3 regions of the Streptomyces sp. NBC_01261 genome follow, and region 3 is predicted to be linked to each of the others. Evidence: riboswitches for the same ligand, from Rfam matches in the RefSeq annotation. Region 3 holds a riboswitch; each other region holds the start of a gene.
The links. A riboswitch is a leader RNA that binds a small molecule or an ion and turns the genes downstream of it on or off. The one in region 3 is predicted to bind ZMP and ZTP.

Region 1 (10,217 bases), 2.0 Mb from region 3:
CCGTTGACGTCGGCGCCGCCCTGGCCGCAGGCATCCCGATCGTGCTCCTGGCCGTCGTACTGGACCGGGTTACGGCCGCAGCGGGCGAACAGACCGACGAGTCCACGGGCGAGCCGGGGTCGGGTCTCCGCCCGTGGCTGTACGCCCTCGGCGCCACGGTGGTCGTAGCGGTGGTGGCCCGGCTCGCCGGCGCCCTGGACTGGCCCTCCGGCTGGACCCTGAACATCGCCGAACCCGTGAACCGCGTCGTCGACTGGATGACCGCCCACCTCTACTCCGGCGTCCCCTACCTCGGCGGCACCGCCGACTGGGCCGGCCACTTCACCACCTGGGTCCTGGATCCCGTACGCGACGGTCTGCAGTGGCTGCCCTGGTGGTCGGTGCTGCTGATCGTCGCCGCCCTCGCCTGGGTGATCGGCACCTGGCGCACCGCGCTCACCGCCGTCCTCGCCATGGCCGCGATCGGCGTGCTCGGGGTGTGGAAGCCGTCGCTCGACACCCTGTCGCAGGTGCTGGCCGCCGTGGCCGTCACCCTCGTCCTCGGCTTCGCGACCGGCATCGCCGCCGCCCGCAGCGACCGCTTCGAACGCGCCCTGCGCCCCGTCCTCGACGTCTGCCAGACGATGCCGCAGTTCGTATACCTGATCCCGGTCGTCGCCCTCTTCGGCGTCGGCCGCGCCCCGGCCGTCGCGGCGGCGGTCGTCTACGCCCTCCCCGCCGTCGTCCGCATCACCACCCAGGGCCTGCGCCAGGTCGACCCGGCCGCCCTGGAATCGGCCCGCTCGCTCGGCGCGACCAGTGCCCAGCAACTAAGGCAGATCCAACTCCCGCTCGCCCGCCCGGCGTTGCTCCTCGCCGTCAACCAGGGCGTGGTCCTCGTCCTCGCCGTCGTCATCATCGGCGGCCTGGTCGGCGGTGGCGCGCTCGGCTACGACGCCGTGTTCGGCCTGGCGCAGGGCGACCTGGCGACCGGACTCGTCGCCGGCGCCGCGATCGTCTGCCTCGGCCTGATGCTCGACCGGGTGACCCAGCCGACGGAACGCCGCACCAAGAAGGGAGCGTGACATGCGAGTTCGTACGGCTTACTCAGTGGCCGCGGTGACGTCCCTCGCCCTGCTCTCGGGCTGTGGCGCCGCCGACATGACCAAGCAGGCCTCGCCCTTCGCCAACGCGCAGGGCTCCAAGACCGTGACCCTCTCCGTCCAGTCCTGGGTGGGCGCACAGGCCAACGTGGCTGTCGCGCAGTACCTGTTGGAGCACAAACTCGGCTACCGCGTCGACACCGTCCAGGTCGACGAGGTCCCCGCCTGGGACGCGCTCAGCCAGGGCCGGGTCGACGCGATCCTGGAGGACTGGGGCCATCCCGACCAGGAGAAGCGCTACGTCGACGACAAGAAGACGATCACGCGCGCGGGCGGCCTCGGGGTCACCGGGCACATCGGCTGGTACGTCCCGACCTACCTGGTCAAGCAGCACCCCGACATCACGAACTGGAAGAACCTCGACAAGTACTCCTCGCTGTTCCGCACCGCCGAGAGCGGCAGCAAGGGTCAGTTGATGGACGGCTCGCCCTCCTACGTCACCAACGACAAGGCCCTGGTGACGAACCTGAAGCTCAACTACCAAGTGGTGTTCGCCGGTTCGGAGGCCGCGCAGATCACCCAGATGAAGCAGTTCGCCAAGGAGAAGAAGCCCTTCCTCACCTACTGGTACGCCCCCCAGTGGCTCTTCGAGAAGGTCCCCATGACGGAGGTCGAACTCCCCGCCTACAAGGAGGGTTGTGACGCCGACGCCGCCAAGGTCGCCTGCGCCTACCCCCACACCCCGCTGGAGAAGTACCTCAACACGGACTTCGCCAAGAAGGGTGGCAAGGCGGCGGCCTTCCTGAAGAAGTTCAAGTGGACGACCGAGGACCAGAACGAGGTCTCCCTCATGATCGCCGACCAGAAACTCTCCCCGGCCGACGCCGCGAAGAAGTGGGTGGACAACCACCCCTCCACCTGGAAGGCCTGGCTGTCCTGACCCCGCTCACCCCTTCAGCTCTACGGCCCTCTCCTTGAGCGCGAGTGCCGCCCAGCGCTGGAGCCCCGGTCCGAACGTGATGCGTGTGGCCCCGAGTTCACCCAGTTCGGTGGGCGAGGGGCCCTCGCCGTCCAGCCGCGCGAGCACGTTCACCGGCCCCTGGATACCGGACCGCAGCAACGGCAGCACCTCGGCCGGAGCCATGATCGGATAGACACAGTCGGCACCCGCCGCGACGTACAACGCGGCCCGCTCGATGGCCCGTTCGGGGTTCCCGTCACCGTGCAGGAAGGTGTCGACCCGCGCGTTGACGAACAACCGCTCCGCCGCCACCGCCCGCACCTCGGCCAGCCAATCAGCGTGCCGACGCGGATCCTTGAGCACCCCACCCTCGGAGTCCTCAAGGTTGCAGCCCACGACCCCCGCCTCCAACAGCCGCTCCACCAACTCCTTCGGCGCGAGCCCGTACCCGCCCTCGACATCCGCCGACACCGGCACGTCCACGGCCCGCACGATCCGCGCGACCGCCGCGAACATCTCGTCCGCCGGCACCGCCCCGTCCTCGTACCCGAGCGAGGCGGCGACCCCGGCACTGGGCGTGGCGAGCGCCGGGAACCCGGCCTCCACGAACGTCCGCGCACTGACCGCGTCCCAGGGCCCGGGCAGCACCAGCGCGTCACCGGGCAGCCGTCGCCGATGCAGACTCCGGAACAGCTCCACCTCGCTCACGGCCGACACCCCCGCACCTCGTGGCCCAACACCCGTGCGGGCGACGTCACTTGAACTGTCCCGCCTTGTAGTGTCCCGGCACCATCCGCGTGCTCACCCCGAACCGGTTCCACGCGTTGATCACCGTGATCGCGGCGATCAGCTGCGCCAGCTCGGCCTCCTCGAACTGCTCGGCCGCCCGCGCGTACACCTCGTCCGGCACAAAGCCGTCCGTGATCACGGTGACCGCCTCGGTCAGCTCGATCGCCGCCAGCTCCTTCTCGGTGTAGAAGTGCCGCGACTCCTCCCACGCGGCGAGCTGGATGATCCGCTCCACGCTCTCGCCAGCCGCGAGCGCGTCCTTGGTGTGCATGTCGAGGCAGTACGCGCAGTGGTTGAGCTGCGAGGTGCGGATCTTCACCAGTTCCAGCAGTTTCGGGTCGAGGCCCCGCCGGGCGGCGATGTCGAGACGGACCATCGCCTTGTAGACCTCGGGTGCGTGCTGGGCCCAGTCCAGGCGGGGGCTGTGCTCATGGGCGTAAGGAGTTTCCTGTGTCGTGGTCATGTCTCGACTCTAGAAGTCAGGCAGCCCAGGAGTATGGTCCATTTCCATGGCGAAATCCTGGGCCACTTTTGGCGTCGACCTGCATCTCGATCCGACCGCCACCAGCACCGGCACCGGCGTCCGCCGCGGCCTCACGGACGCGCTGCGCGACGCCGTCCGCACCGGCCGCCTCGCCCCCGGCACCCGGCTGCCCTCCTCCCGCTCCCTCGCCGCCGACCTGGGCATCGCCCGCAACACGGTCGCCGACGCCTACGCCGACCTCGTCGCCGAGGGCTGGCTCACCGCCCGCCAGGGCTCCGGCACCCGCGTCGGCATGGGGGCACCTCCCACGCCCTTAAGGCAGTGGGGGAGCGCCGTCGTCCCGCCCACGGACACCACCCCACCCCGCCGCCTCCTCACCCGCCCCACCTACGACCTCGTCCCCGGCACTCCCGACCTCGCCGCCTTCCCCCGCACCGAGTGGCTCAAGGCCGCCCGCCGCGCCCTCACCAACGCCCCGTACCAGGCCCTCGGCTACGGCGACCCGCGCGGTCGCGTCGAACTCCGCACCGCCCTCGCCGCCTACCTCGCCCGTGCCCGCGGCGTACGCGCCGACCCCGAGCGCATCCTGATCAGCGCGGGCATCTCCAGCGGCCTGCGCCTCCTCGGCGCCGTCCTGCGGGCCCGCGGCGCCCACACGATCGCGGTGGAGTCCTACGGCCTCGCCGTCCACTGGCAGATCCTGGACGAGGCCGGCCTGCGCACCCGCCCGCTCCCCTTCGATGAACTGGGCGCGAACCCGGGCCAGTTGACGGACGAACCGGCAGTCCTCCTCACCCCCGCCCACCAGTTCCCCATGGGCGTCCCCCTCCACCACGACCGCCGCTCCGCCGTCGTCGACTGGGCCCGACGCACCGGCGGCCTGGTCCTGGAGGACGACTACGACGGCGAGTTCCGCTACGACCGCCAGCCCATCGGCGCCCTCCAGGGCCTCGACCCGAACCACGTGGTCTACCTCGGCACCGCCAGCAAGTCCCTCGCCCCCGGCCTCCGCCTCGCCTGGATGGTCCTGCCCCCCTCGCTCATGGAGGAGGTCGCGAAGGCCAAGGGCGGCACCGACACCTGCGGCGTCCTGGACCAGCTGACCCTCGCCGAGTTCATCACCTCCGGCGCCTACGACCGCCACGTCCGCGCCGCCCGCCTGCGCTACCGCCGCCGCCGCGACACCCTGGTCGCCGCCCTCGCCCAGCGCGCCCCCGACGTCCACGTCACCGGCATCGCGGCCGGCTTCCACGCCGTCCTCAGCCTCCCACCCGGCAGCGAACAATCCGTCGTCCAAGCCGCCGCCTGGCAGGGCCTCGCCCTCCACGCCCTGTCCTTCTACCGCCACGAACAGGCCCTCGTGGATCCCCTGGACGCGCTGGTGGTGGGTTACGGCACGCCGCCGGATCATGCGTGGGCGGGGGCGGTGGAGGCGCTGTGCAGGGTGCTGCCGTGACCTAGTACTACAGCCGGATGCAGGTCAGGGCCGTTCTGGGAAGCCGGTCGGGCTGATGGAGTGTCAGTTTGTGGGGGTCTCGCACGGCGCTCACCTGGCAGGATGTCGGCGTGCCGCCTGTCGCCGCGCGTATCTTCGGTGACGGCCGTGGCGAAGTCCGGCTGTAGTACTAGGGCCTGTCCGGCGGATCCTGTCGCAGACGCGGGGTGTGGCACGCCCTCCCCACTGCCCTAAAGGCGTGGGGGACCCCCAGCGGCGTTGTCGTCGGTCGCCGACGTCCCCCGGCCTTCGGCCGGGAGGTGCCCCCACCGCGTCGACTCCCTCCTCCGCCTTGCAACTGCACGCACCAGGCCCCGCGCACCGGCGCCGATCAGGCACCGTAGTTTTCCTGCGACCTGATCCGCCGGACAGGCCCGAGGCCGCCGTTTCCGTGTGGCCAGGCCTACGCCGTTTCCACGGGAGCTTCGTCGGCTGCTTCCGCCGGCGCCTCACCAAAGCGCGCCAATGCCAACGCCCCCGCCACAGCCACCAGGAACCCCAGCACCGCCAGCCACTCCAACCCGTCCCGCGTACGGTCCCCGAGCCACACCACCCCCACCGCCGCCGGCCCGAGTGTCTCCCCGATCACCAACCCCGCCGTCGCCGTCGTCACAGACCCCCGCTGCAACGCCGTCGTCAGCAACAAGAACGCCGCACCCCCACCGACCAGCAGCGCGTACGTCGCCGGATTGCCGACCAGCGTCGCGGGGGAGAGCGAGTCGATCAACCGCACCGCCACCTCGACCACCCCGAACCCGAACCCCGCCCCCAGCCCCAGCGTCAACGCCCGCCCCCGCTCCGGCAGTCGCCCCCCGACCAGCCCGAGCAACAGCACCGCCACCGACGTCGCCAACATCGCCCACTTCAACGCCATGGACCCGTCCCGGTGCCCCTCCGCCCCGGACGCCAGCCCCAGCATGGCCAGCCCCGCGCACACCACGCCGACCGCCGCCCACTCCACCCCGCTGAGCCGAACTCCCAGCAGCCGCGCGGCCACCACCGCCGTCACCGCGAGGCTCGACGCTAGCGCCGCCCCGACCGCGTAGATGGGAAGCGACCGCAGCGCCACGATCTGGAACACGAACCCCAGACAGTCCAGCCCCAGACCCGCCAGATACCGCCACTGCCGCAGCGCCCGCAGCAGCAGCGCCGCGTCTCCACCCCCACCGGTCGTGGCCGCCCGCGCGGCGACCGCCTGCAACACCGTCGCCGTACCGAAGCAGACCGCCGCGCCGAGCGCGCACACCATTCCAAAGAGCACAAAGTGACTGTAGGGGAGGGGAGATCGCCACGGGCCTCCCGTGTGGGCCCTCTCACCGATCTCTGGAGATTCCCCGGACCGGCAACGGCCCTAGACCCCCAGCACCGCGCGGAGTTGGGCCAGTCCCCAGTCCAGGTCCTCCCGGCTGATCATCAGCGGCGGCGCGATCCGGATCGTCGACCCGCGGGTGTCCTTCACCAGGACGCCCCGGGCCATCAACCTCTCCGAGACCTCCCGGCCCGTCCCGACCGCCGGCGCGATGTCGACCCCTGCCCACAGACCCCGCCCGTGCACCGCCGTCACTCGCCCGGTGCCGGTCAACTCCCGCAATTCCCCGAGCAGATGCTCCCCCAGCTCCGCCGCCCGCGCCTGGTACTCGCCCGACCGCAGCATCGCGATCACCTCCAGCGCCACCGCACACGCCAGCGGATTCCCGCCGAACGTCGACCCGTGCTCCCCGGGCCGGAACACACCCAGCACCTCCGCACTCGACACCACCGCCGACACCGGCACCACCCCACCGCCCAGCGCCTTCCCGAGCACGTACATGTCGGGCACCACCCCCTCGTGCTCGCACGCGAACGTCCGCCCCGTCCGCCCGAGCCCCGACTGGATCTCATCCGCGACGAGGAGCACGTTCCGCTCCCGCGTCAACTCCCGTACCCCCGCCAGATATCCGGCCGGCGGCACCAGCACCCCCGCCTCCCCCTGGATCGGCTCCAGCAACACGGCCACCGTGTTCTCGCTGACCGCCGCCCGCATCGCGGTGAGATCCCCGTACGGCACGATCCCGAAGCCCGGCGTGTACGGCCCGAAGTCCGCCCGCGCCTCCGGGTCGGTCGAGAAGCTGACGACCGTCGTCGTACGCCCGTGGAAGTTGTTGCCCGCCACCACGATCTTCGCCCTCCCTTCGGGCACGCCCTTGACCCGGTACCCCCACTTCCGGGCCGTCTTCACCGCGGTCTCCACCGCCTCTGCACCCGTGTTCATCGGCAGCACCAGCTCCATGCCGCACAGCTCCGCCAACTGCTCGCAGAACGCGCCGAACCGGTCGTGGTGGAACGCCCGCGACGTCAACGTCACCCGCTCCAACTGCGCCTTCGCCGCCGCGATCAGCCGCGGGTTGCCGTGCCCGAAGTTCAGCGCCGAGTACCCGGCGAGCCAGTCCAGATACCGCCGTCCCCGCACGTCCGTCATCCACGCCCCGTCGGCGGTGGCGACGACCACCGGCAGCGGGTGGTAGTTGTGCGCGGTGTGCGCCTCGGCGGCGGCGATGAGGGCTTCCGTACTGGCTTCCGTACTGGTCACGGCGTCTCCCGGGGGTGAAGGTGCCCCTTTCCTATCCTCGCCCGCATGGTGGACGCGGGAGCCGCACCGTCCGGCACGCCCGGTAGGCTGACCGGCGGGCCGTGACTGGCGCGCTGGGATGGGACCGACCATCGGGGAGCGGCCCGAGCTGGAATGTGTGCCGTGCGCCTGGGCCGTACCGAGAACGCCGAACGCCACGTCCGGAGGTCCCCATGCCCGACAATTCCGCGCCCCCTTCCAACGAGTCCACCGCCTTCCGTGCCGCCCTCGATGTGATCCGCGCCGTCGAGCCGCGCGTCGCCGACGCCATCGGCCAGGAAGTCGCCGACCAGCGCGAGATGCTCAAGCTGATCGCCTCCGAGAACTACGCCTCCCCGGCCACCCTCTTGGCCATGGGCAACTGGTTCAGCGACAAGTACGCCGAGGGCACCATCGGCCGCCGCTTCTACGCCGGCTGCCGCAACGTCGACACCGTCGAGTCCCTTGCCGCCGAGCACGCCCGCGAACTCTTCGGCGCCCGCCACGCCTACGTCCAGCCGCACTCCGGCATCGACGCCAACCTCGTCGCCTTCTGGTCGATCCTCGCCGACCGCGTCGAGGTCCCGGCCCTCGCGAAGGCGGGCGTCCGCCAGGTCAACGACCTCTCCGACGCCGACTGGGCCGAACTCCGCCAGGCCTTCGGCAACCAGCGCATGCTCGGCATGTCCCTGGACGCCGGCGGCCACCTCACCCACGGCTTCCGCCCCAACATCTCCGGCAAGATGTTCGACCAGCGCTCCTACGGCACCGACCCCGTCACCGGCCTCATCGACTACGAGGCCCTGCGTGCCTCCGCCCGTGAGTTCAAGCCGCTGATCATCGTCGGCGGCTACTCCGCCTACCCGCGCCTGGTGAACTTCCGCATCATGCGCGAGATCGCCGACGAGGTCGGGGCGACCCTGATGGTGGACATGGCGCACTTCGCCGGCCTGGTCGCGGGCAAGGTGCTGACCGGCGACTTCGACCCGGTCCCGCACGCCCAGATCGTCACCACCACCACCCACAAGTCGCTGCGCGGCCCGCGCGGCGGCATGGTCCTGTGCGACGACTCCCTCAAGGACCAGGTCGACCGCGGCTGCCCGATGGTCCTCGGCGGCCCGCTCCCGCACGTCATGGCCGCCAAGGCCGTCGCCCTCGCCGAGGCCCGGCAGCCCTCCTTCCAGGACTACGCCCGGCGCATCGTCGACAACTCCCGTGCGCTGGCGGACGGGTTGATGCGCCGGGGCGCCGCCCTCGTCACCGGCGGCACCGACAACCACCTCAACCTGATCGACGTCGCCTCCTCCTACGGACTCACCGGCCGTCAGGCCGAGGCCGCCCTCCTCGACTCGGGCATCGTCACCAACCGCAACGCCATCCCCGCCGACCCCAACGGCGCCTGGTACACCTCCGGCATCCGCATCGGCACCCCCGCCCTGACCACCCGTGGCCTGGGCACCGCCGAGATGGACGAGGTCGCCGGTCTCATCGACCGCGTCCTCACCACCACGGAGCCCGGCACCACCAGCAAGGGCGCGCCGTCCAAGGCCCAGCACATCCTCGACCCGAAGATCGCGGACGAGATCTCCCACCGCGCCACCGACCTCGTCGCCGCCTTCCCGCTGTACCCGGAGATCGACCTCGGCTGACAGCCGACACACGCCCTCTGTTGAGTTGTCAAAGATCGGCGACTCTCACAGATCGATGAGTTCCTGTCGTGGTTCCTCGCGCGGCGGTCCGGCCTCACGCCGGGCCGCCGCGCGGCGTATCAGCAGCGTGCCGCCGATCCCGACAGCCACCCCCGCCGCCGCCCACCAGACAGGTCCGGCCGGCCCCGCCGATTCAGACCCACCCCCAACTGCCCTGCTGCTGTTACCGGTTCCGCCGAGCATCCCCGCCCGCTCCATCTGCGCGAAGACCGCGCGCGGCGCCCGATGCCAGCGGATGTCGTCGTCCCTCACCTCCGGAGCCGGATCCGTCCGCACCCACGGTGTGCCGTCCGCGGCCACGAACAACTGGTCCTCCCGCTCCACCGCCACATCACCCCCCGGAGCCCGACTCGTCCGAGGCCAGCCCCCGACCCCGGTCAGCCCCCACACCACGGTGATCCGCACCGCCGGATACCGGCCCGCCGCCCACTCCTGCGGCACCCGCTCCGTCCCCGCGTACGTCGGCTGCAACAGCGTCCACAGGCGGGCGAACGACGACTCCCCGGAACGCCACGTCTCCGTCCGGCCCGTGTCACCCGCCACGACCAGCGCCAGATCCGGGATGTCCCGGAGCGGGTCCTCAGCCTGGGTCCGCGCCTGGTCCACAGCCCCGGTCCACACCTGATCCGTCCCGACAGCCCGAGCCTGAGCAGACCCGGCCAGAACCATCAACACCGGCCCAGCCACGAGACACAGGCCCCGCAACCTCGCCCGTCCCGTCGCCCGTCCCCTCCCGTGTTCCATCCGTCCCCCTCTCCCTCTCCCTCTCTCCTCGTCCCTTCCGCCCCTCACATGTCCCGCAACTCCTGCCTGGGCCCCGGCTCCCGGCCCTTCCGCCACCGGTCCAACGGCAGCCGCGCGACGAACGGCCGCAGAACGAGAGCCAGCGCCGCTCCTGCTGCCGCACCCGGTATCGCCCACCACCAGTCGGTGCCGTGCGCCTTGTCCGGCAGGGAGACCTGCACCGTGGTCGTCCCCGTCCCCGTCCCCGTGTCGATGTCAGGTGCGACGGTGGCGGGCTCGGGCGACTGCCACGGCGCCGGGAAGATGCCGGGGTACCCGTCACCGGCGGCCTTGCCCAGCACGTCCAACTTCTTGAGGAGGGCGCGT
Region 2 (10,217 bases), 1.3 Mb from region 3:
GGCGAGGGTGCGGGTCAGCGAGGTGAGTCCGGCCTTGGCCGCGCTGTAGGCGTGGTTCCCGAAGTCCTGACTGCCGTTCACGGAACCGATGTTGACGATCGCCCCGCGTCCCGAGGCGACCAGGTGCGGGAGAGCGGCGCGGCAGCAGCGGTACGTCCCCGTCAGCGTGATGTCGAGGTCACTCGCCCACTCGTCGTCGGGTTCGTCCTCGAAGAGCGGGCGGTCGGGCGTGCAGTGCGCGGCGCTGTTGACCAGGACGTCGAGCGCCCCGAAGGACTCGACGGCCCGGGCGACGGCCCGCGCCACCGCCTCCCGGTCCCCCACATCGCACCCGAACGCCTCGGTCGCCAGGCCGAGTTCACGCAGCGCCGCCGCCGTCCTCTCCGCCTCGGGCAGATCGACGTCGGTCACCAGAACCCGCGCCCCCTCCTCCGCGAGCCGCCGGGAGATGGCCGCTCCGATGCCGCGTGCCGCACCGGTGACGAGAACTCCGTACCCCTCGAAGCGCGTTGTGTCAGTCATGGTCCCGAACGTACTGCCGGAACGATCAACTCGGCAGATAGCGTGCGGACATGCACGCGTTCCTACAGCAACTGCCGGCGCTCATCGGCGTCGTGGTCGGCGCCCTCGGCTCGTACGTGGCGATCGTGCGGGGCGATCAGGCGAGGTTCCGCCGTGAACGGGCGGCCCGTTGGGAGGAGCGGCGGCTGGAGGTGTACGCCGAGTACGCCCGGACGCTGAAGAAATCCGTGACCCTGACCTACCGGGTCGCGTCCCATCTCGACAACGACCCGCACCCTCATCCGCTGAGCCTGACGGAGGCGGAACCCCTGCTGGCCGAGGCGACCGTGGGCCGCGATCCCTCCGGTGAGGCGCTGATCCTGCTGGGAAGTCCGGAGGTGGTGGAGAAGGCCCGGGCGTGGGTCAGCGCGGTGATGGAGATGGAGCGGTTCATGCGCGCGGAGACCCACGACCCGGATGCCTGGCGGCAGTTGATGGACCATCAGCGCGCCGGCCGCGAGGGCTACTACGCGGCCGTACGCGAAGACCTGGCGCTCCCGCCCGGCCACTCGGGCCGCTGGCTGACGACCCAGGCGTGACCTGGTCCCTCACCGGTACCCGGTCACGTCCGCGGGTTTCCCCGCGTCCTGCACCTCCACCAGGTACCGCCACGCGTCCGGGCGGCTGCCGTCGAGGTCCGTGAAGCCGTACACCGGGGCGAGTCCTCCGCTGGACAGCGACTGCCCGTTCCAGCGGGCCACTTCGGGGTCGGCGGCGAGGGCGGCGACGGCGCGGCCGACGTAGCGCGGGGTCTCCGAGATGGCGAAGTGGGGGACGCGTTCCAGGGCGTCACGCCAGTTGTCCTCACCCACGCCGAACTGGCCGAGCATGATCTCCGAGCGCAGCCAGCCGGGGGTGAGTGCCACGGCGGTGGCGCCGCGCGGGCCGAGTTCGTGGCCGAGGGCGAAGGCCATGCGCAGGACGGACGACTTGGCGAGGTCGTAGAAGAAGGAGACCCGGTAGGTGTCGCGGTTGTACTCGGCGGTCCCGTCGGTCATCTCGACGACCAGGCCGCCGGGCCGGCGCAGCAGCAGGGGCAGCGCGTGGTGGCTGGTGATCGCGTGCGTCTCGACCGCCAGCCGGAGGAGCCGTAGTCCCTTGTCGAGGTCGTGTTCCCAGACGGGGGTGTCCCAGGCGAAGAGGTGCTCGCCGCCCCAGATGTCGTTGACGAGGAGATCGAGGCGCCCCTGTTCGTCGTCGATCCGGTCGACGAGGGCCCGTACGGCCGAGGGCTCCAGGTGGTCGGTGGGTACGGCGATGCCCCGGCCACCGGCCGCGGTGACGAGGTCGGCGGTGTCCTCGACGGTCTCGGGCCGGTCGTACTCGGAGCGCCGCGCGCGGGTGCTGCGACCGCTCACGTAGACGGTGGCGCCGGCCGCGCCCAGTTCCACGGCGATCCCGCGTCCCGCGCCGCGCGTCGCCCCCGCGACCAGCGCGACCTTGCCTTCCAGTGGACCCGGCATGTCCGACCTCCCGTGCTCGTTCGACTCGCTGTCATGTCGATCGTGCAGGAGAAGCCGGACATCTTCTGTCGGGTTTTAGCGGGTGCCTCTCAGTGCCCCCGCGCGATCCACTCCTCCAGGTGCGCGGCCTCCGCCCCGACGGTGGTCGAGTCGCCGTGTCCCGTGAGCACCTTCGTCTCGGCCGGGAGGGTCAGCAGCCGGTCGCGGATGGAGTCGATGATCGTCGGGAAGTGGGAGTACGACCGTCCCGTGGCGCCCGGTCCGCCGTGGAAGAGGGTGTCGCCGGTGAAGACCACGCCGAGCGCGGGGTCGTAGAGGCACACCGCGCCCGGGGCATGCCCCGGCGTGTGCAGCACCTTCAGGTCGGCGCCCGCGGCCTCGATCACCTGGCCGTCGGCGAGATGGGCGTCGGGGTCGCGGTCGGGGTGGGTCTGCTTCCACAGGGGCAGGTCGTCGGGGTGCAGCCAGATCGTGGCGCCGGTGCGGTCGGCGAGTTCGGGGGCGGCGTCGATGTGGTCGTTGTGGGCGTGCGTGCAGATGATGGCGGTCAGCCTGCGGTCGCCGATCGCGGCGAGGATGGCGTCGGCGTCATGGGCGGCGTCGATGACGACGACCTCGGTGTCGTCGCCCACGATCCACACGTTGTTGTCGACGTCCCAGGTACCGCCGTCGAGGCTGAACTGCCCCGAGGTGACGAGGTGTTCGATACGGGCGCCCATCACAGCTCCACCACCGAACGCAGCACGTCGCCGCCGTGCATCCGCTCGAACGCCTTCTCCACCTCGTCGAGTTGGATCGTCTCGGTGACGAACGCGGCCAGGTCCAGGCGCCCTTGCTGATGCAGGTCGATGAGCATCGGGAAGTCGCGGGAGGGCAGGCAGTCGCCGTACCACGACGACTTGAGCGAACCACCGCGTCCGAAGACGTCCAGCAACGGGAGTTCGAGCTTCATCTCCGGGGTCGGGACACCGACGAGGACGACCGTGCCCGCCAAGTCGCGGGCGTAGAAGGCCTGTTTGTACGTCTCCGGGCGGCCGACCGCCTCGATGACGACATCGGCACCGAAGCCACCGGTCAGCTCGCGGATCGCCTCGACCGGGTCGTTGGCCTTGGAGTTGACCGTGTGCGTGGCCCCCATGGAGCGGGCCTTCTCCAGCTTGCGGTCGTCGATGTCCACGGCGATGATCCGCGCCGCACCCGCGAGCCGGGACCCGGCGATCGCCGCGTCGCCGACGCCACCACACCCGATGACCGCGACCGTGTCACCGCGCCCGACGTTGCCGGTGTTGATGGCGGCGCCGATGCCGGCCATCACGCCACAGCCCAGCAGCCCGGCGACCGCGGGAGAGACGGCCGGATCGACCTTGGTGCACTGTCCGGCGGCGACCAGGGTCTTGTCGGCGAAGGCGCCGATGCCCAGGGCCGGGGAGAGTTCCTGGCCGGTCGAGGCGAGGGTCATCTTCTGCTTGGCGTTGTGGGTGTTGAAGCAGTACCAGGGGCGGCCACGCAGACAGGCCCGGCAGTTCCCGCACACGGCACGCCAGTTGAGGATCACGAAGTCGCCGGGGGCGACGTCGGTGACGCCTTCGCCGACCGACTCGACGATGCCGGAGGCCTCGTGACCGAGCAGGAAGGGGTAGTCGTCGCTGATGCCGCCCTGTTTGTAGTGCAGGTCGGTGTGACAGACCCCGCAGGCCTGTACCTTCACCACGGCCTCGCCGGGTCCGGGATCGGGCACGACGATCGTCTCGATCCGGACCGGCTCGTTCTTGCCCGGTGCGATCACGCCGCGTACTTCCTGCGCCATGGTCCTGAACCCTTTCGTCGCCGTTGTCCCTGCCCTCCGACCCTACGCGTGACTGATCGGTAAGGGCGCGACGGCGTCCTCCTGCGGAGTGGCCGCTCGCACCGGGATCCCGGTGCCGGGAACCGGCCGGACGTCCAAGTCACGGAAGCGGCAGGCGTGTTGCCGGGGTGGCGTAGGCTCGCGGCATGGCACATGGCGCACTGGTTCTGGCCGGCGGAGGTCTCGCGGGGATCGCGTGGGAGACGGGGGTGCTGCTCGGCATCCAGGATGTCGAGCCGGAGGCGGCAGCTCGTGTCATCGGGGCGCCGACGACCTTGATCGGCACGTCGGCCGGATCGACCGTGGCCGCTCACCTCTCCACGGGTGCACCGCTCGAAGCTCTCTTCGAGCGGCAACTCCACGAGACGCCGACCGAGGTGTATGTCGAAGCCGACTTCGACGCCTTCATGGCGAGCATGGCCGCGGCCCACAGCGAGGCGACCTCGCCGGACGACGCACGCCGCCGGATCGGCGCGATCGCCAAGGACACCAGGACAGTTGACCGTGCGGTCCGCCGCGGCACGATCGAGGCTCGGCTCTCCGGCATGACGTGGAGCGACCGCGATCTCCGCATCACCGCGGTGGATGCGGACACCGGGGTCCCGGTCGTGTTCGACCGGACGTCGGGGATCTCGCTCGTCGACGCCGTCGAGGCGAGTTCGGCCGTTCCGGGCGTCTGGCCCGTCGTTCCGCTGGCAGGACACCGCTACATCGACGGAGGGGTGCGCACGATGGCGAACGCGGACCTCGCAGTCGGCTTCGACCCCGTTCTGGTGCTCCTCCCGCAGCCGGAGCGCACGGCAACGGAATATTCGATCGACCCCGCGGAACTCGCCACGCTCGCGCCGTCACGCGTGCACGTGGTGTACGCGGATGCCGCCGCGGTCGCCGCGTTCGGCACCAACCCGCTTGATCCGGGCGTGCGCGGGCCGTCCGCCCTTGCCGGTCGCGACCTCGGACGAGAGATCGCGTCGCAGGTCGCCGCGTTCTGGACAGGCCACGACCGGCCGACACCGCGGGCGGCGACCGACGTAGCCTGAATGCTCCGACCGACTCCCGAGGAGCGCCGTGAGCATCGCAGGGACTCAGAGCGGTCCGCCGGCCTGGCGGTTGCTCCTCGACTACGTACGGCCGCACCGCTGGGCCCTGTTGGCGGGCGCGCTGCTCTCGTTGGTCACCGGGGGCACCGGGCTGCTGTTGCCGCTGGTGGCGCGGGGGCTCATCGACGACCTGTCGCACGACCGGACGATCACCGGGGCGCTGCTCGCGATGTCGGCGCTGGTGGTCGCCAACGCGGCGTTGGGCGCGCTGGGTTCATACGTTCTGCGGCGTACAGCCGAGTCGGTGGTGCTCGGTGCGCGGCGCGCGCTGTCGTCGTATCTGCTGCGGTTGCGGATCGAGGCCGTGGACCGCAGCGAGCCCGGCGACCTGATGGCCCGCATCACCTCGGACACGACGCTGCTGCGCGAGGTCACCACGGACTCGCTCGTCGGACTCGGCACCGGCGGGCTCACGCTCGTCGCAACTGTCGTCATGATGGGCATCGTTGACCCGGTACTGCTGGGCGTCACCCTGGCCGTGATCGCGGGCGCGGGCACCGTGCTCACCCTGATCCTGCCGCGCATCAACCGCGCCAGCCGGCAGGCGCAGGACGCGGTCGGCGTGATGGGCGCCTCGCTGGAGCGGATCCTCGGCGCGCTGCGCACGGTGAAGGCGTCCGGCGCCGAGGAGCGCGAGGAACGCACCCTGCACGCGGCGGCCGAGGAGTCGTGGCGGCAGAGCGTGCGGGCCGCCAAGTGGAGCGCCGCCGCCGGCAATACGGCCGCGCTGTCGATGCAGGTCGCCTTCATCACGGTCCTCGCGGTGGGCGGGGCGCGGGTGGCGACGGGTGCGATCGACATCGGCACGCTGGTCGCCTTCCTCCTCTACGTCTTCTACCTCATGCAGCCGATCCAGCAGGTCGTCGGTGCGATCACGCAGTACCAGACGGGCACCGCGGCCCTCTCCCGCATCCAGGAGGCGCTCCACCTCCCCGCCGAACCCCCGTCCCTGCCCGCCCAGTTGCCCTCCCCCGGCGCCGAACCAGCGGCCCTGGCCTTCGACGACGTCCGCTTCCGCTACGCCGACGACCTCCCCTACGTCCACCACGGCGTGACCTTCGGGATACCGGCCCAGGGCATGACGGCGTTCGTCGGCCCATCCGGCGCGGGCAAGACCACGGTGTTCTCCCTCATCGAGCGCTTCTACGACCCCGAGTCCGGCGCCATCACCCTCGACGGCCGGGACCTCGCGGAGTGGGAACTGTCCCAACTCCGGTCCGCCATCGGGTATGTGGAGCAGGACGCCCCGGTCCTGTCGGGCTCCTTGCGCGACAATCTGGTGCTCGGCAACCCTGACGCGGACGACGACGCCGTCATCCGCGTCCTGAAGACGACCCGGCTCGACGGCCTGGTCGCCCGCCTCCCGAAGGGCACCGACACCCTGGTCGGCCACCGCGGCACCCGCCTCTCGGGCGGCGAACGCCAGCGCGTAGCCATCGCCCGCGCGCTGCTGCGCCACCCCCGCCTGCTCCTCCTCGACGAGGCGACCTCGCAGCTCGACGCGGTGAACGAGGCGGCCCTGCGCGACACCGTCGCCGATGTGGCCCGTACGACGACGGTCCTGGTCGTGGCGCACCGGCTGTCCACGGTGACGATGGCCGACCGGATCGTCGTCATGGACGCGGGCCGCGTCCGCGCGGTGGGCACGCACCGGGAACTGGTGACCGCCGATCCGCTCTACGCGGAACTGGCGGCGACACAGTTCCTGGCGACGGCGGGCTGACCTCGCGGAACGGCTGAGGGCCGCCCGTTTCCGGACGGCCCTCACGGTCTGCGTGCTCCGCGGGATCAGTACTGCGGGCTCACGGCTCGATGCTGGGGAGGAGTCCCGTCACCGGCGCGGCCATGTCGGTGACCTGGTGCAGCTGCTGGAGGTCGTTCAGGTGGTTCATGCCCTGAAGCTGACTGGCGACCTTCGGGATCTCCGCCTGGTGCTCGGCGGGGATCTCACTCACCGCGAGCGAGTCCAGCAGGGCGACCGGGCTGACCTTGCCGTCCTTGAAGGCGGGCGCGTCGGCGGCGTTCGCCATCGGCGCGACGAGGCCGGTGACCCCGACGGCAAGACCAACGGCGGCGGCGATACGTCGTGTTGAGATCATGCCCTCAGCAACGCGGCCGGTCCCCACGCGGTCACGGGTACCGGGCACCGCTCACCCGTGAGGCGGAGCGCGCCGCCCGGTTTGCCGACCCCGGCGCGGCGGAGGAGTCTCGTAGGAGAGGCCCGCCGCGGCTCGCTCCCGTTCGGGCCGCGGCCCTCCGAGGAGGTCACCATGGGCACCGCGGCACGCCCCGGCTTCGACACCGAAGCCCTGCGCCGGGGCATCGAGGACCACACGGCGGCGACACTGCTGTCGCTCTACGCGGACGACGCCGAGATCCACGTCGTCGACCACCAGACCCAGCCCAGTCACCCCAAGGTCCTGCACGGCCGGGACGAGATCGGCGCGATGCTCGCCGACGTCTACAGCCGCGACATGACCCACAAGCTGGAGGAGTGCGTCGTACAAGGGGACCGGGTCGCCTACAGCGAGTCCTGCCGGTACCCGGACGGGGCCCGCGTCCTCGCCGAGTCGATGCTCCTGCTGCAGGACGGCAAGATCACCCGACAGACCATGATCCAGGCATGGGACGGCTAGCGCGGATGGTGCCGAGAGTCCGGATCAACACCAGTCTGACCTGGACCTTCTCGGCGACCACGGCACCCGCCCGCTCCGCCGCGACGCGACGCCGAGCACCGGTTTCCGCAGCGGGCCTGCGAGCGTCCGCCGCTCTGCTGGGGTCGGTGCTGCGAGCGGCACGATCCCGACCGCTTCCGCCACCACCTGCTGGTCGGACCCACCGCGTCCGGCGTCGGTGAGCGGGCCCTGACGGCCGTGGACCTGTCGGTTAGGCTGTTCGTGGGTCGTGACTGGCGCTGAGGTGGAGCACCACCGTGGAGCGGCCCACGCGGAGTCGATGCCGTGCGCCTGGGCGATTGGTCAACCAGCTCAGGAGTGGATCATGTCTCAGGCACGGCTCATGGACGGCACCGCGCTCGCCCGGCGCATCGTCGAGGACACCGCGAAGAAGGCCGCCGACCTCACCGCGCGCACCGGTACGGCGCCCTGTCTGGCGACGGTCCTGGTCGGCGCGGACCCGGCCTCCGTCACCTACGTCCGGATGAAGCAGAACCGCAGCCGCAAGGCCGGCATCGAGTCCCGGCACGTGGAACTCCCCGCCACCACGACCACCGCCGACCTGGTCGCCACCCTCGACGCGCTCTCCACCGACCCCGCCGTACACGGCATCCTGCTCCAGCACCCGATGGGTGAACACATCGACGAGCGGGCCGCGTTCGAGGCGATCGCGGCGGAGAAGGACGTGGACGGCGTGACCTTCGCGTCGTTCGCGACGATGAGCTTCGGCCTGCCGGGCTTCGTGTCCTGCACGCCCGGCGGCATCATCCGGCTGCTCGACGAGTACGACGTCGACCCGTCCGGCAAGCGGGCCGTCGTGGTCGGCCGCAGCGCGATCCTCGGCAAGCCGGCCGGCATGCTGCTCCTGGCCCGCGACGCGACGGTCACCTACTGCCACTCCCGTACCCGGGACCTGTCCGCGGTGGTCCGCGAGGCGGACATCGTGGTCGCCGCCGTGGGCCGCCCCCGGCTGATCCGCGGCGAGGACATCAAGCCCGGCGCGGTCGTCGTCGACGCCGGCTACAACGCGGGCAACGTCGGCGACGTGGACTTCGAATCCGCCGCCGAACGCGCCTCGTTGATCACGCCGGTGCCGGGCGGCGTCGGCCCGATGACGATCGCCACGCTCCTGGAGCAGACGGTGACCGCCGCGGCCCGGCAGCTCGGGGTGTGATCAACGCGTCCACGCGCTGTAGTCCATGACGTCCCCGGCCTTGACGCCGTACTCGGGCTGGTCCTTCGTGAAGGTGCTCTCCATCCCGAGGACGGCGCCGGTGGCCGGGTCCATGATCAGCATCAGGCGGGTGGCGGACCGCTGATAGACGTACGCCTGCCCGTGCCGCCCGAGGCGGTCGGTCACCTCCCCCACCGGCCGCAGCCCGTCCGCCCCCGCGAGCAGCCGCGCCAACCCGGCCGACTCACGCGCCCCGAGCGTCCAGTGGTCCAGCAACTCCCCCACGGCCGACAGAAGTTCGGGGGTGGTCAACGGCGTCTTGCTGTACGCCGTCTCCTGGAGGTACGCCCGCAGTCCGGCCATGTCGTGCGGGGGCCGGGCATCGGGCGGGACATCGCTCCAACTCGGCGGAAACGTCGTCTCCTTGAGGACATGCCCGTCCTCGACGACACGTTCCGTGTGACTGGCGTCCGCGTTCCAGCGCACGATGCGTTCCTCGGGGATGGTGACCGGCGGCTTGTCGTCGGACATGCCGAGACTCCACGACTGCACGTGAGTTCCCCTGCGCAGAGCGGGAGTTCCGTCGGCCGCGACCGCCGCGGCGAGGGCGGCGAGCTGCTTCAGGGACACGGGCGTGGAGTGCGCCTGCACGACCAGAGCACGGGGAGCCGCCACCGCCGGGGTACTGCTCGGCCCGCCCAGCACCAGAGTGAGCACGGTCGCGGCTACGGCAGCGGTGGCCGCAAGGCTCCACAGCAGTCGGCGACGCCGTGAACGCCGGTCATGCAGCAGCCCGTTGAGCCGACGCTCGGCGTGATGATCGAGCGGCCCGTCGCCGTAGGGGGACCCGTCGCTCGTGAACGGGTTGGCGCTGCGCAGGAGTTCGAGTTCATCAGCCATGGCGATGTTCCTTCAGGGTGACTGTGGCGCCCTCAAGGGACGCGGGGAACTGCGCGACCAGCCACGACGGCGCCGCGGAACACGTGTTCATCGCCCCGCCCCTCCAAGCACCGCGAGCCGATCGATCTCCGCTCTCAACCTCCGCCGCGCCCGATGCAACCGCATGGCCGCAGCACGCGTCCCGCACCCGAGAACGACGGCGACCTCCTCCACACCCAGTTCCTCCCACGCCGTCAACCGCAGCACCTCCCGATCAGCCGGAGACAACCGCGCCAACGCCTCGTGCACCCAGCCGCCGGGCGCGTCCGCACCGGGCCCGGCCACGACCTGCCGCCCATGCGCGCTCTCGTCGTTGCCCAGCCGGTCGACGAGCCGACGCCGCCGCCCGTACCCGCGCACCGCGTTGGCCAGGCAGTTACGGGCCACGCCGTACAGCCAGGGCAACGGGGTCGGCGGCAGATCCGCACGGCGGCGCCAGGCGACGGTGAAGACCTCCGC
Region 3 (10,217 bases):
TGGGCGTTTGGACATTGGAGACCGGAGACCGGAGCGTGCGGGTCCCCGGACGTCGAGCAGGTGGGCGGCCGACGGCTCCTGCCGACCGCCCACACGGCGACTTGAGGCGTCAGAGCTGCGGCAGCACGCGGTCGAAGAACACGCGGTTGTCGGCCGCGAAGACGGGCTGAAGCCGGGAGAATTCTCGCGGCGTGATCCAGCGCACGTCGCTCACCTCGCTCGGATGCATCACGACCTCGCCTTCCTCTGCCTCGGCGGTCCACCAGTGCAGGCAGAAAGCGCCGTCCTCGGTCTGCGACTCCCAGACCTTGGCCACGGGGCAGACCCGCAGGCCAACCTCCTCGTACACTTCCCGGACCACGGCTTCCTCCTGCGTCTCACCGGGTTCCAGCTTGCCGCTGAGGGGAGCCCAGTACCCCGGCAGCCGGGCCAGCGGGCCCCGCTGGATGACGAGCACCCGCTCGCCCCGCCGCACCACGGCGACGATCGCCTCTCGCTGCTCCATCACGCACCTGCCTTGGCCGCGTCCAGAGCGTTGAAGACGGTGAGTGCATCCCGGATGGCGGCAACGTCGTGGGTGCGGATGTAGTCCGCCCCGTGGCAGGCCGCGTACAGCTCCGCCGCCAGAGTTGCCGGACCGATCTCCGAAAGGCTGCTCCCGGTGAGCGCCCGAAGAAACGACTTCCGGGAGGGAGAAACCAGGACCGGCACGTCGAACCTGGCCTTCAAGTGCTCAAGATGTGCCAGCACCCTCAGCGACGGTTCCGGGCCGGTGCCCAGGAAGTAGCCCAGTCCTGGATCGATGACCAGCCGTTCCCGGCCGATGCCAGCCGCTTCCAGCGCGGCCAGCCGCTCGGCGAAGAACTCCTCGATCCCCGCCCACACCGCGGCGGGATCGGTCTTCACCTGGGTGGCGGGTCCCATGCGCTGCACAGAGTGCATGACGATGAGCCGGCAGTCGGTGTCGGCGAGTTCTTCGTACCGGGCTGGGTCGGGGAAGCCTTGGATGTCGTTCACGTACGCGGCCCCACGCGCCGCTGCGAAGCGCTGGGTCTCCGGCAGGAAGGAGTCGACCGACACCGGCACCTCCTCGGCGACCAGCCGGTCGATGACGACGGTCAGCCGCCGTATTTCCTCAGCGGCAGTCACCTGCTGGGCTCCCGGGTGGCTGGCCGCAGGGCCCAGTTCGACGATGTCGGCCCCTTCCGACCACAGCCGCCGCGCATGTGCCACCGCATCCTCAGTGGCCAGGAACCTGCCGCCGTCCGAGAACGAGTCTGCGGTGATGTTGAGGATCCCGACCAACAACGGCCGACCGATGCCCAAAGGTGAGGGGTATACGTACCGAACCACGACGGTGCCTCCCAGGTTGCTCCCAAGAAGCCCAGGCGCGCGGCACACGTCCATGTGACGAAGCCGCTCCCCGATGGTTACGCCCATCTCGACACGCCAGTCACGGCTCGCCCTGACCCTATCCGGGCCACGCACCCGATGTCCGTGCCGTGCGAAAGTCTGCTGTAGCGGCCGGGATGCCCTCGGGAGCCGGGCGGCCAAGCCCCTGCAGCCATAGACGGCAGCCACCTCCTACGCATGGCTCGGCTGGCCCGTCTGTCGAACGAGGCCAACTATCGCTGCGCATGGCCAACTACCGCTGAACGTCACAGCCGGGCGCGTCAGCTTGGCGAGAAAATCGAACATGTGGCCTAATAGCTGTCATGGAGCACGCCCCTCTCCCGCCCGACCTGATCGAACTCCAGGCGGACTGGCAGCGCACATACGCGGCGCTCGCCGTGCCGCGCCCCGTGCACGCCACCGCACTGCGCCGCCGCCTGCACGCGCTGTCCGGGCAGCTGCTGTTTCACCCGTACTGGTCCAGCCCCCGTCGGCTGCCCGGCGCGCGGGTAGAGCTGAGGCGGCAGGCCCGCGCACTGGGGCGGCTGCCGTGACACACCTGGTCCGACTCCAGTTCGCGACCGGCGGGCCGGCGGTTTCCGGGGTGTGGGCCGACGGTGCGACAGCCCGCCGAACCTGGCGGGACTGGGTCGGGCTCTACGGCAGCGACGAGAAGGTCGTCATCCGACTGACCGAGGACGCCGACGGGAACGAACGCGTACTCATGGCCTGGGAGCGGGGCGCGTCGTCGGGACGGGATCGGACGGCGGTCACCGGTCCAAGAGCTAGTGGGCCCACATGCTGTCCGCTGAACCACCACCCCCAGAGGTTCGGGTGTTCCTGCCCGATTGGCAGTAGTTAAGCGGTCGGTTGCACGCCCGAGGACAGTTCGCCCGGGCGAGGTGGATGTACTGGGTAGCCCTGCCCATGTGGGCCGATGGCCCGACCCGCACGTCCAGGGCGTCCCACTGCGGCTCGTACGACTGTGCACGGCTGCATGCCGACCAATTTGAGTCCAGAGTTCACGATCATGCCCTCTTCAGACTCTTACTAGGTGACGGGGCTTCGCGGAGGACGCGGAGCCGAGACGCTTAAAGAGGACACGCATGGACTCTGCCACGACCATGACCCTTGCCTCGCTTATATCAGCGAACGCTTGTGCCCTGCTGGCCCTTTGGCTGCGCCTACGCTGGCGCACCCGTGGCGAAGAGGTCCGGCGGCAGTCCCTGCGGGGCATCACTGAAGCGGTAGCACCGGGCGTTCAAGTGGAGTTGGATGACCAGAGTCACGATGGGCACCGCATTCGTATGAAGATCACCCGTACCCCAGCTCGTGAGGGAACTCCGGCAGAATGAGCGACCAAGATCCACTAGACAGCACCGACCTGCCGAGTGCAACCGCCGCTCATCAAAGGGAACTCCAGGGAGGCCCTGCCGCCCCGCGCCAGGTAGAGGAGGAATTTTCCGCCTTCTACCGCGAAAATACGCGGCAACTCGTTGGTTTTCTGGTCAATCAGGGGGCCACGATCCCTGTCGCCGCTGACATTGCCCAGGACACCATGCTGAAGGCGTACCAACACTGGAACCACCTTCGCGGGCCTCGGGCCTGGGCCCACACCGTCGCATCCCGCGAGCTCGCCCGCAGGGTCGCTTCCGTTGAGGAGGACCCGGTTGAGCAGATCCCCGAACCAACATCGTTGCTCTCTGACCCGGATGCAATCGCAGAATGGGAAGACCGCTACGACTTGTTGCCACTGCTGCGTAGCTTGCCACCTCGGCAGCGCCAGGTCCTGGCTTGGACTCTCGACGACTTCACGCCCCGTGAGATCGCTCAGCAGTTACGGATCACACCTGAGGCCGTGCGAAGCAATCTTGTGAAGGCACGTCGCGCCGCAGCGGCCTATGTGAAAGCACGGGAGGGGGGACAGTGACCTACCACCCCGAGCCCGAATTCCACGACCAGACCGTCGATCACCTTCTCGACCAGTACGGACGCAACCTGGCCGCCCACCTAGAAGACGTCCTGGATGTCGAAGCCGGCCTGCGTGAGGCGCTGCTACAGGTCCGCCACGACGCCGCGGTGGATCGTCTCGGGTGGGTCCTCGACGTTGAGGCAGGCCTGAGGGCAGTTCTCCCGTCCTTCTCTCCGTCCTCCCAGCCGATCACTCGCCCCACTAATAGAGGGCGTAGCGATAGTGGGATTGCCTGGCCTGTCGGTGCATCAGACCGCTTGTCCCTGCGTACGAACCCGCACGTCGTCACCGCTTACCGTGCCCTCACACGCGACATCGCGATTGCCCGAGACCACCTAACCCGCGATCACGCACGTGACCTAGACCTGGATCTGGTCCGTGCCCTCGCAGACGACTTGGACCACGCTGTCGGCCTCGGTGCGGACACCGAGCGCGATCGCGACGGCGAATTCCAACGTGGTCTGGAGCGCGTGCGCTCTCTCAACCTGGCCGTCAGTCTCGACCTCGAACGCGGGACCGGCCGCAACCGCAACCATCCTCATGCCATTGCCCGTGATCTCGACCGCGTCCGCGCCATGCTCCGCGTCCTCCATCGCATCCGTGTTCGAGGCCGCCGTCAAGGTTCTTCCCTCGGACTCCTACTTGATCGCGCCCACTCTCGCGCCCGCGACCTTGAACTCGTCCTCGAGCGTGTCGGCTCCCATGACCGTGTTCTCACGTCCACCCTCGTCAACATCCGTGTCAATGAAGTCGCACGAGCCATCGGTACGGTTCTGGATCGGGAAGCACCCGCGCTTGACCGGGACTCCGTGCACGCGTTTATCAACGACTTCACCACCGCTGATCTCCGGGCCGTTGACCTCGACGGCCTCGACCTTGCTGGCGTGCGATGGTCGGAGACCGGAACTCAGTGGCCTCCTGCCCTGGACGTCGAAGAACTCAAGAGTCGCTCGGAGGAGACCTCTCCCTACAGCGGAATCTGGGTAGTTCGATCCGGCACTGCAACCGTGCGAGGTCTTGCCGTCGACTTGGGATAACCCTGTGCCTGGCCAAAGTGGTCAGCAGACGGACGCTGTGCGTAGACCGGCCGACCGGAACACAGCGGGGAGAGCTGGTGCCCCGCCTCGGCGGGACAGAAGGCGGTCAGAAGTGGGGGTTCTCGGTGGGCCGGTCGGCCGCGGTGGCGGCCTGGAGCAGCTCGGTGAGGTCGCTGGGTTCGAAGGAACGCTGGTCGATCCACCACCCGGCGCGGGTGATGGTGCGAGCGGCCTCCTCGATCGCGACCCACTCCGTCTCGCTGGTCTCACCTTCGAGAACCAGGGCGGTGTAGGCGGTGGCCAGGACATTGTGGCGGCAGCGCACACCCCAGGCGACGGACCGCTTGCTCCCCTCCAGCGGCGGCATCCGGTACTGCTCCGACCAGGCTTCGGATTCGGCCTGCTCTTCGGCCCGCTTGGCCTCCAGCCAAGCAGCCTTGTCCTGATCGTTGCCCTCCTTCGCGGCCCGCCAGCAGTCGGTGCACTCCTGCTTGGCGAGCCACTCGGCGAAGCCCGCGCGGCGGTCGGCCGCCCGGTCGGACAGGTCGCGTTCGGCTGGGTGGCCGCAGGAGTGGGTGATCTGCCAGATGGTCTTCACGGCCATGGGAACTGCTCCTTACGGGAGTTGGGTCAGCGGTTGCGGGAGAAGGCGATGCGCGGGTCGACCGGTTGGGCCGCCGGAGCGGCTGTGGCGGGAGCGGGACCCGGTGCCTTGTCCGCGAGGCTGGCGCGGGCTGGGCTGGAGGCGAGCGCGGCCGCGCTGATGGAGAACTCGTCGGTGGTGGGCCCTTGGCCCCGTTCGCGGGGGGCGGCCGGCGCGGACGTAGGTTGCCGGTAGGGCGTCAGGTCCTGGGCGAGGAGGGGTTCCGCTACGGTTCGGAGGCCGGACCGGTGCATTGACGACGTGACGTTGGCGACCTTCTTCAAGGCTGCGGTGCGCCCGATGGTGGTGGGCAGGGTGTAGACGCCCGCGTTCGGATCGTGCCGCCAGCCCTCGTCCAGCAGGGCGAGTCGGCCGCCGGTCGCGGAGAAGTGGTGGCCGGCGGATGCGACGATGCCGAGTTGAGGATGCTCGGCGAACGCGATGTCTGGTTCTGCGTGCGGACGTTGGTGACGGGCGGCCGGTGCCGCCCGGGCGAGTGAGGGGTCGAACGCGGCGTCCGCATCGACGCGGTAGCCGACCTTGCGCAGCAGCGCGACGGCCCGGGTGGCACGCTCCTGTCCGTCACGCTGCTGGTCGGTCAGTGCGTGCAGCGTCGGGTGGCCGTGGACGGGGTGGAAGTCGAGACGCTTCAACATCCATGTGCTGGCGGCGAGTTGCTTGGGGTTCGCGGCGACGATGCCGTAGTCGAGGTGGTGGCCGACTGCGACGTCGGGACGCGAGTCGTGATCGGGGGCGGGCATGGCTGATCCATCCGGTGTGGGTGCGGGGAGCGGGGCGGTCGAGGGCCGGGATGATTCTGCTGGTGAGGGGCATAGAGGGCTCCGAGGCGGGACGTGGTTAGCGAGCGGGTGCGGATGAGGGATGGGTGGGCGGCAGTTTCGGGCGGGCCGCCGGGGCTGCTGGCAGGCGGTCTTGGACCGTGCGTTGGGCAGACGGCGAGGGCGCGAGTGCAGCACCTACTCGCGGTGAGGCAGCTTCCGCCCGTCGAGGCACGCCGAGTTGATCCAGGCGCGCGTCGATGGCGGTGAGCAGGTTCGGGATGCTGCCACCGTGCCGGGCCTGGGGACCGTCGGGTTCAGAGTCGTAGAGCACTTCGTGGAGTGCGGAGTTGTCGGGGTGCGCGCGGGTCACCATCCAGCTCTCGGGGTGCCCGGGTGGGTGGTCGGTCGGCGGTTCCCGGGGTGGCGAGATCAACAGTGCGCTGCCGTCGGGGAGTTGGGCGTGGACGATGTAGTCGCTGAGGCCGTACTCGACGGTGCACTCCAGGCCGCGCCGACGGAGGGGAGCGGTGAGGTGTCCGTACCCGTGTTCTCGTTCCGGAGGGTCGGCGGCGCCGTGCTGGGGTAGCGGTCCGCTGGTCCGTGCGGTGATGGCTGAGCCCTCTTGCTGGATGGTGACCAGGGGTTGATCGGCGTGCATGAGTGTTCTCCGTGACCGGGTACCCGAGCGGTTGAGGGTGTGAGGCGCGGGCGTGTGGGGTGGGCCGGGGTGGTGGCGTTCCACGAGGATCAGGTGATTGGCCGGTTCGGCCGCGCCGCAGATCGGCGCTAGGGACGTCAGCGGGACCGGCGAGGGATCGGTGGGTTCGGCACCACGGGCGTGGCCGGGGAAGCGGGCAGGGCCGCGCGGTTGCCGGAGGCGGATCGGGCGAGGGCGACCTGGGCGCGCTCGGTCTGTGAGGGCTGGTCGGGATCCATTCGGTTGGCCAGGTAGTCGGCCGCCCGGACGAGCGCCGGGCCTTGGAAGGACAGCTCGTCCGCGTGATGCCAGCCTTCGGAGTTGCGGATCTCCTTGGCCCGGCTCTCGTAGCGCTGCAGCGAGCCTGGTTGCGAGCCCTCCATGAGTGCCATGACCTGGTCCCACTCGTGTTGGATCTGGCCTGCTCGTTCGAGGGTGGTGTCGATTCCGCGCAGCCGTCGGAGGTCGTCGCTAATTGGCCCCTCGACGTAGTCGGCGCCGGTGGCGGCGGCGCGGACGCCGGCCAGTACCTCGGGGCCGTGGGCGAGGAAGACCTCGACGTGTTTCCACGCCTCGGCATCACGTTTCGCTTTGCCGTCCGCGTACTCCTCTTCGTAGGTGGGCCAGCCGTCGTGGTCGCAGAAGGAGTCCGAGACCGCGTCCCAGGCATCGGAGGCTTGCCTGATGCTGGCAGCGGCGGAGGCCAGTGCCGGGATGTGCTGGTGCCACGCCAGGGGGTCGGTGCTCGTCGACGGCTGGGTTTCGTGGGAAGTGGGAGGGGTGGGCACGGTTGTCCTCGTTCCTGTGCCGGTGTTCACCGCGAACGCGACTCTGAGCGGACGGTGTTCGGTGGGAGGGACGCTGGAGTCTCGCTCTGTCGGCCGACGGGAGTCCCGCGGACGGACATGGCTGGGGAGAGACCGGCCGCCGTTGCCGCTCGACGCGAGCGGGAGTGGATCTCGTGGCCTACGTCCTCCGTTACGAGGTGCAGTTCCTCGCCGAGGTCGGTCAGGCGGTCGGCAAGGGTGTCCAGCTCGGCGGCACTGCTGCGGGCGTCGTGGATACGGCACCACTGCGAGGCGGTTTCGAGCATCTGATGCAGTCGCGCCACCGCGCCGAAGTCGTCCGTAATCGCCTTGTGGAACAGCTCGGTGAACTCCTTGGGCCGAGCTGTGGCGAGCCGGTCGTTCCAGTCCACGGCTGGAGCGATAGTGCCCCAACTCGCCGCTGCGGCAGAGTTGTGCTCGTCAAGGCGGCCCGCTCGCCGTTCGGTCGATGGCATGGTTCAACTCCGTTTGAGAGATGGCTAGTTGCTAGGCGGCCATGCGGGCGTCGGTGTCGAACAGCTCGCGTTCGGCCGGGTGCAGGATGTGCTGGGTGATGAAGCTCCGGCCCGCGACCTTCCACAGGCCCCGACCCTTCGTCAGGGCGGACACCGCCTGTGTCTCGATGCCGGTAAGGCCCAACAATGAGGCAGCGGCGGCGAGTTGGTCGGGTTCCTGGCGGTAGATGATGCGGGTGGAACAGTCGGCCAGGAGGCCCTCGGCCAGTACCCGGCCGCGCGAGCCGGCGTCGCCCGCGCTGAGTAGGTCGCTGAGGCGGTGGATGACCATGAGGTTGGCGATGCCGAGTCCGCGCGAGAGCTTCCACTGGGACTGCATGCGCTCCAGCAGACCGACGTGCCTCATCACCCGCCAGGCCTCGTCGTAGATCACCCATCGTCGGCCGCCGTCCGGGTCGGCGAGCGCGGACTCCATCCACGCGCTCGCGCAGGTCATCGCGAGCACCAGGGCGGTGTCGTCGCCGGAGCCGCCGAGCCGGGAGAGGTCGATGGACAGCATCGGGGTGGTCGGGTCGAAGGCCACCGTCGAGGGAGCGTCGAACATGCCGCTCAAGTCGCCGTGCACCAGACGGCGCAGGGCGTGCGCGAGATCCTGCGCGGCGGGCCCCATGCGCCCGGCCTGGTCGCCGAGGGCCCGGTCGAGACGCTCGGGTGAGCCGAGGGCGTGCGCGATATCGCCGAGCAGCGGCACCGCGCCGCCGGCGTCGGCCTCGGCGGCGACCAGGTCGAGCGCGAGGTCCAGGGCGGTGTGCTCCATCGGCATCAGATCGCGCTTCAGCACGGTGCGGGCCAGGGCCGCCAGGAGCAGGAGGCGGCGCTTGCGGACCTCGGTCGACCAGTCGCCTTCGCTCACCGAGGCGGGCCGCGCCGGAGCATCCAGGGGGTTGAGCCTGCCGGGGAGTCCCGGGCCGAGCGCGATGCTGTAGCCGCCGAGGGCCTGAGCGACGGCCGTCCACTCGCCCTTTGGATCACAGGGAACGTAGACCCGGTAGCCGTGCGCGATGGCCCGGGTGGCGATGGACTTGGCCAGCGCACTCTTGCCCATGCCGATGATCCCGGCCAGGACGACGTTCGGGTTGGTGAAGCCCTCGATCCGGCCGCTGCTGTACAGGGAGAACGGGTCGTAGCAGAACGCCGCTTCGGCGTGCACGTCCCTGCCGATGAAGATGCCCTCCGCGCCCAGGCCGCCCTCGGCGAGGAACGGGTAGGCGCCGGACACGGTGGCGGTGGTCATGCGATGGGCGGGCAGGTTGAGCTTGCCGCCCCGGGCGGAGGCGGGGCCGGGGCGCCCGGATGGCGGGTAGGTGGGACGCAGTTGAGGGTCGAGGGTCTGTTCGGCGCGGTGCTTCGGCGGGGCGGTGGCGCGGCGGGCTTTGTGGCGGGCTGCGGCGAAACCGGCGCGGGCGGCCCGCTGCTCGGCGCGTGTTGCCTTGCGGGGGACGAACAGGGGGGAGGCGCTGGCGCGGATGCGGGGCATGAAGGTTTCTCCAGACAGAAAGGGCGGGTCAGCGGCGGACGAGGCCGGTGAACGGCGTGTGCAGGTCGGCCGGGGTGGTGCGGCGGCGCACCAGGTGCGCGGTGCGCTGGTGGCGCTGGCAGATGGTCAACTCCGGTGCACCCTCGGGCAGTTGGGCCTGGCACGCCTCACGGTCGGGCACCTCGCCGGAGTCCGGCCGGGGTGCCGCGTGGTAGGCGGCGTGGACGTGGTCGGCGGCCTGCCAGATCCGCGTGCGGGCGGCGCGGAGGTGGTCGCCCTCGGCCGGGACGAGCTGTCCGGTGCGGCCGGTATGGGCGTCGAGCAGACCGTGCAGCGCGACGAGGTGGGCGTGCAGGGCGTCCAGCTCGGCGCGCGTGGTGACCAGTGGACCGCCTGGGATGTTGAGCGCGCGGTGGAAGTCGAGCGCGGCGGTGGCGAAGGGCACGAAGTCCTGCGAGGTCGGGCCGGCGGTGCGGGACATGGGGGTGCACTTTCGGAGGGAGGGACGGGCGCCGTCAGGCGGCGAGGGCGAGCGGCATGGCGGCGGCGGTGAACGCTTCGGCCTGCTGCCAGGTGAGCGGCCGCAGATCGAGCTGGGCGCCGACGGCCGCGGTCTCCACGACCGCGCAGGCGGAACGGAGTTCCTCCTCGTTGTCGGCCGAGACGGTCAGCAGGCCGGTCAGGGCGACATCCGCGTGGCCCGCGATGAGCTGGCGCTCACGGGACTTGATGTCCTGGTACTCGATCGAGTCGGCCTCGGAGCCGACCTGGCCGCGCCGGGCGCGCTCGGCGGCGTCCGCGATGACGCTGGCCTTCTTGCGCTGGACGTCGCGCAGGGCGGCGTCCAGTCCCTTCGGCTCGTACGACAGGGAGAG

Region 1: another riboswitch for ZMP and ZTP. It lies ahead of OG226_RS20690 (glycine hydroxymethyltransferase); the one in region 3 lies ahead of folP (dihydropteroate synthase).
Region 2: another riboswitch for ZMP and ZTP. It lies ahead of OG226_RS06395 (bifunctional 5,10-methylenetetrahydrofolate dehydrogenase/5,10-methenyltetrahydrofolate cyclohydrolase); the one in region 3 lies ahead of folP (dihydropteroate synthase).

What each region holds. Positions count from the first base shown of each region.
Region 1 covers NZ_CP108463.1:4,758,588-4,768,804, reverse strand. Annotated here, with positions in the region: gene OG226_RS20725 (ABC transporter permease) at 1-1,064, shown strand, start outside; gene OG226_RS20720 (ABC transporter substrate-binding protein) at 1,066-2,022, shown strand; gene OG226_RS20715 (isocitrate lyase/PEP mutase family protein) at 2,029-2,751, opposite strand; gene OG226_RS20710 (carboxymuconolactone decarboxylase family protein) at 2,798-3,295, opposite strand; gene pdxR (MocR-like pyridoxine biosynthesis transcription factor PdxR) at 3,342-4,772, shown strand; gene OG226_RS20700 (hypothetical protein) at 5,215-6,060, opposite strand; gene rocD (ornithine--oxo-acid transaminase) at 6,163-7,380, opposite strand; ZMP/ZTP riboswitch at 7,472-7,561, shown strand; gene OG226_RS20690 (glycine hydroxymethyltransferase) at 7,593-9,047, shown strand; gene OG226_RS20685 (hypothetical protein) at 9,093-9,776, opposite strand; gene OG226_RS20680 (hypothetical protein) at 9,896-10,217, opposite strand, start outside.
Region 2 covers NZ_CP108463.1:1,448,659-1,458,875, forward strand. Annotated here, with positions in the region: gene OG226_RS06350 (SDR family NAD(P)-dependent oxidoreductase) at 1-522, opposite strand, end outside; gene OG226_RS06355 (hypothetical protein) at 573-1,100, shown strand; gene OG226_RS06360 (SDR family oxidoreductase) at 1,110-2,024, opposite strand; gene OG226_RS06365 (MBL fold metallo-hydrolase) at 2,114-2,743, opposite strand; gene OG226_RS06370 (S-(hydroxymethyl)mycothiol dehydrogenase) at 2,743-3,831, opposite strand; gene OG226_RS06375 (patatin-like phospholipase family protein) at 4,017-4,910, shown strand; gene OG226_RS06380 (ABC transporter ATP-binding protein) at 4,939-6,693, shown strand; gene OG226_RS06385 (hypothetical protein) at 6,773-7,069, opposite strand; gene OG226_RS06390 (nuclear transport factor 2 family protein) at 7,241-7,606, shown strand; ZMP/ZTP riboswitch at 7,865-7,949, shown strand; gene OG226_RS06395 (bifunctional 5,10-methylenetetrahydrofolate dehydrogenase/5,10-methenyltetrahydrofolate cyclohydrolase) at 7,971-8,819, shown strand; gene OG226_RS06400 (CU044_5270 family protein) at 8,820-9,719, opposite strand; gene OG226_RS06405 (RNA polymerase sigma factor) at 9,807-10,217, opposite strand, start outside.
Region 3 covers NZ_CP108463.1:2,794,311-2,804,527, reverse strand. Annotated here, with positions in the region: gene OG226_RS12135 (NUDIX domain-containing protein) at 110-505, opposite strand; gene folP (dihydropteroate synthase) at 505-1,320, opposite strand; ZMP/ZTP riboswitch at 1,376-1,467, opposite strand; gene OG226_RS12125 (hypothetical protein) at 1,716-1,946, shown strand; gene OG226_RS12120 (RNA polymerase sigma factor) at 2,744-3,322, shown strand; gene OG226_RS12115 (hypothetical protein) at 3,319-4,401, shown strand; gene OG226_RS12110 (hypothetical protein) at 4,508-5,005, opposite strand; gene OG226_RS12105 (hypothetical protein) at 5,032-5,805, opposite strand; gene OG226_RS12100 (hypothetical protein) at 5,903-6,484, opposite strand; gene OG226_RS12095 (hypothetical protein) at 6,622-7,311, opposite strand; gene OG226_RS12090 (hypothetical protein) at 7,338-7,721, opposite strand; gene OG226_RS12085 (ATP-binding protein) at 7,837-9,342, opposite strand; gene OG226_RS12080 (DUF6238 family protein) at 9,371-9,823, opposite strand; gene OG226_RS12075 (SCO6880 family protein) at 9,858-10,217, opposite strand, start outside.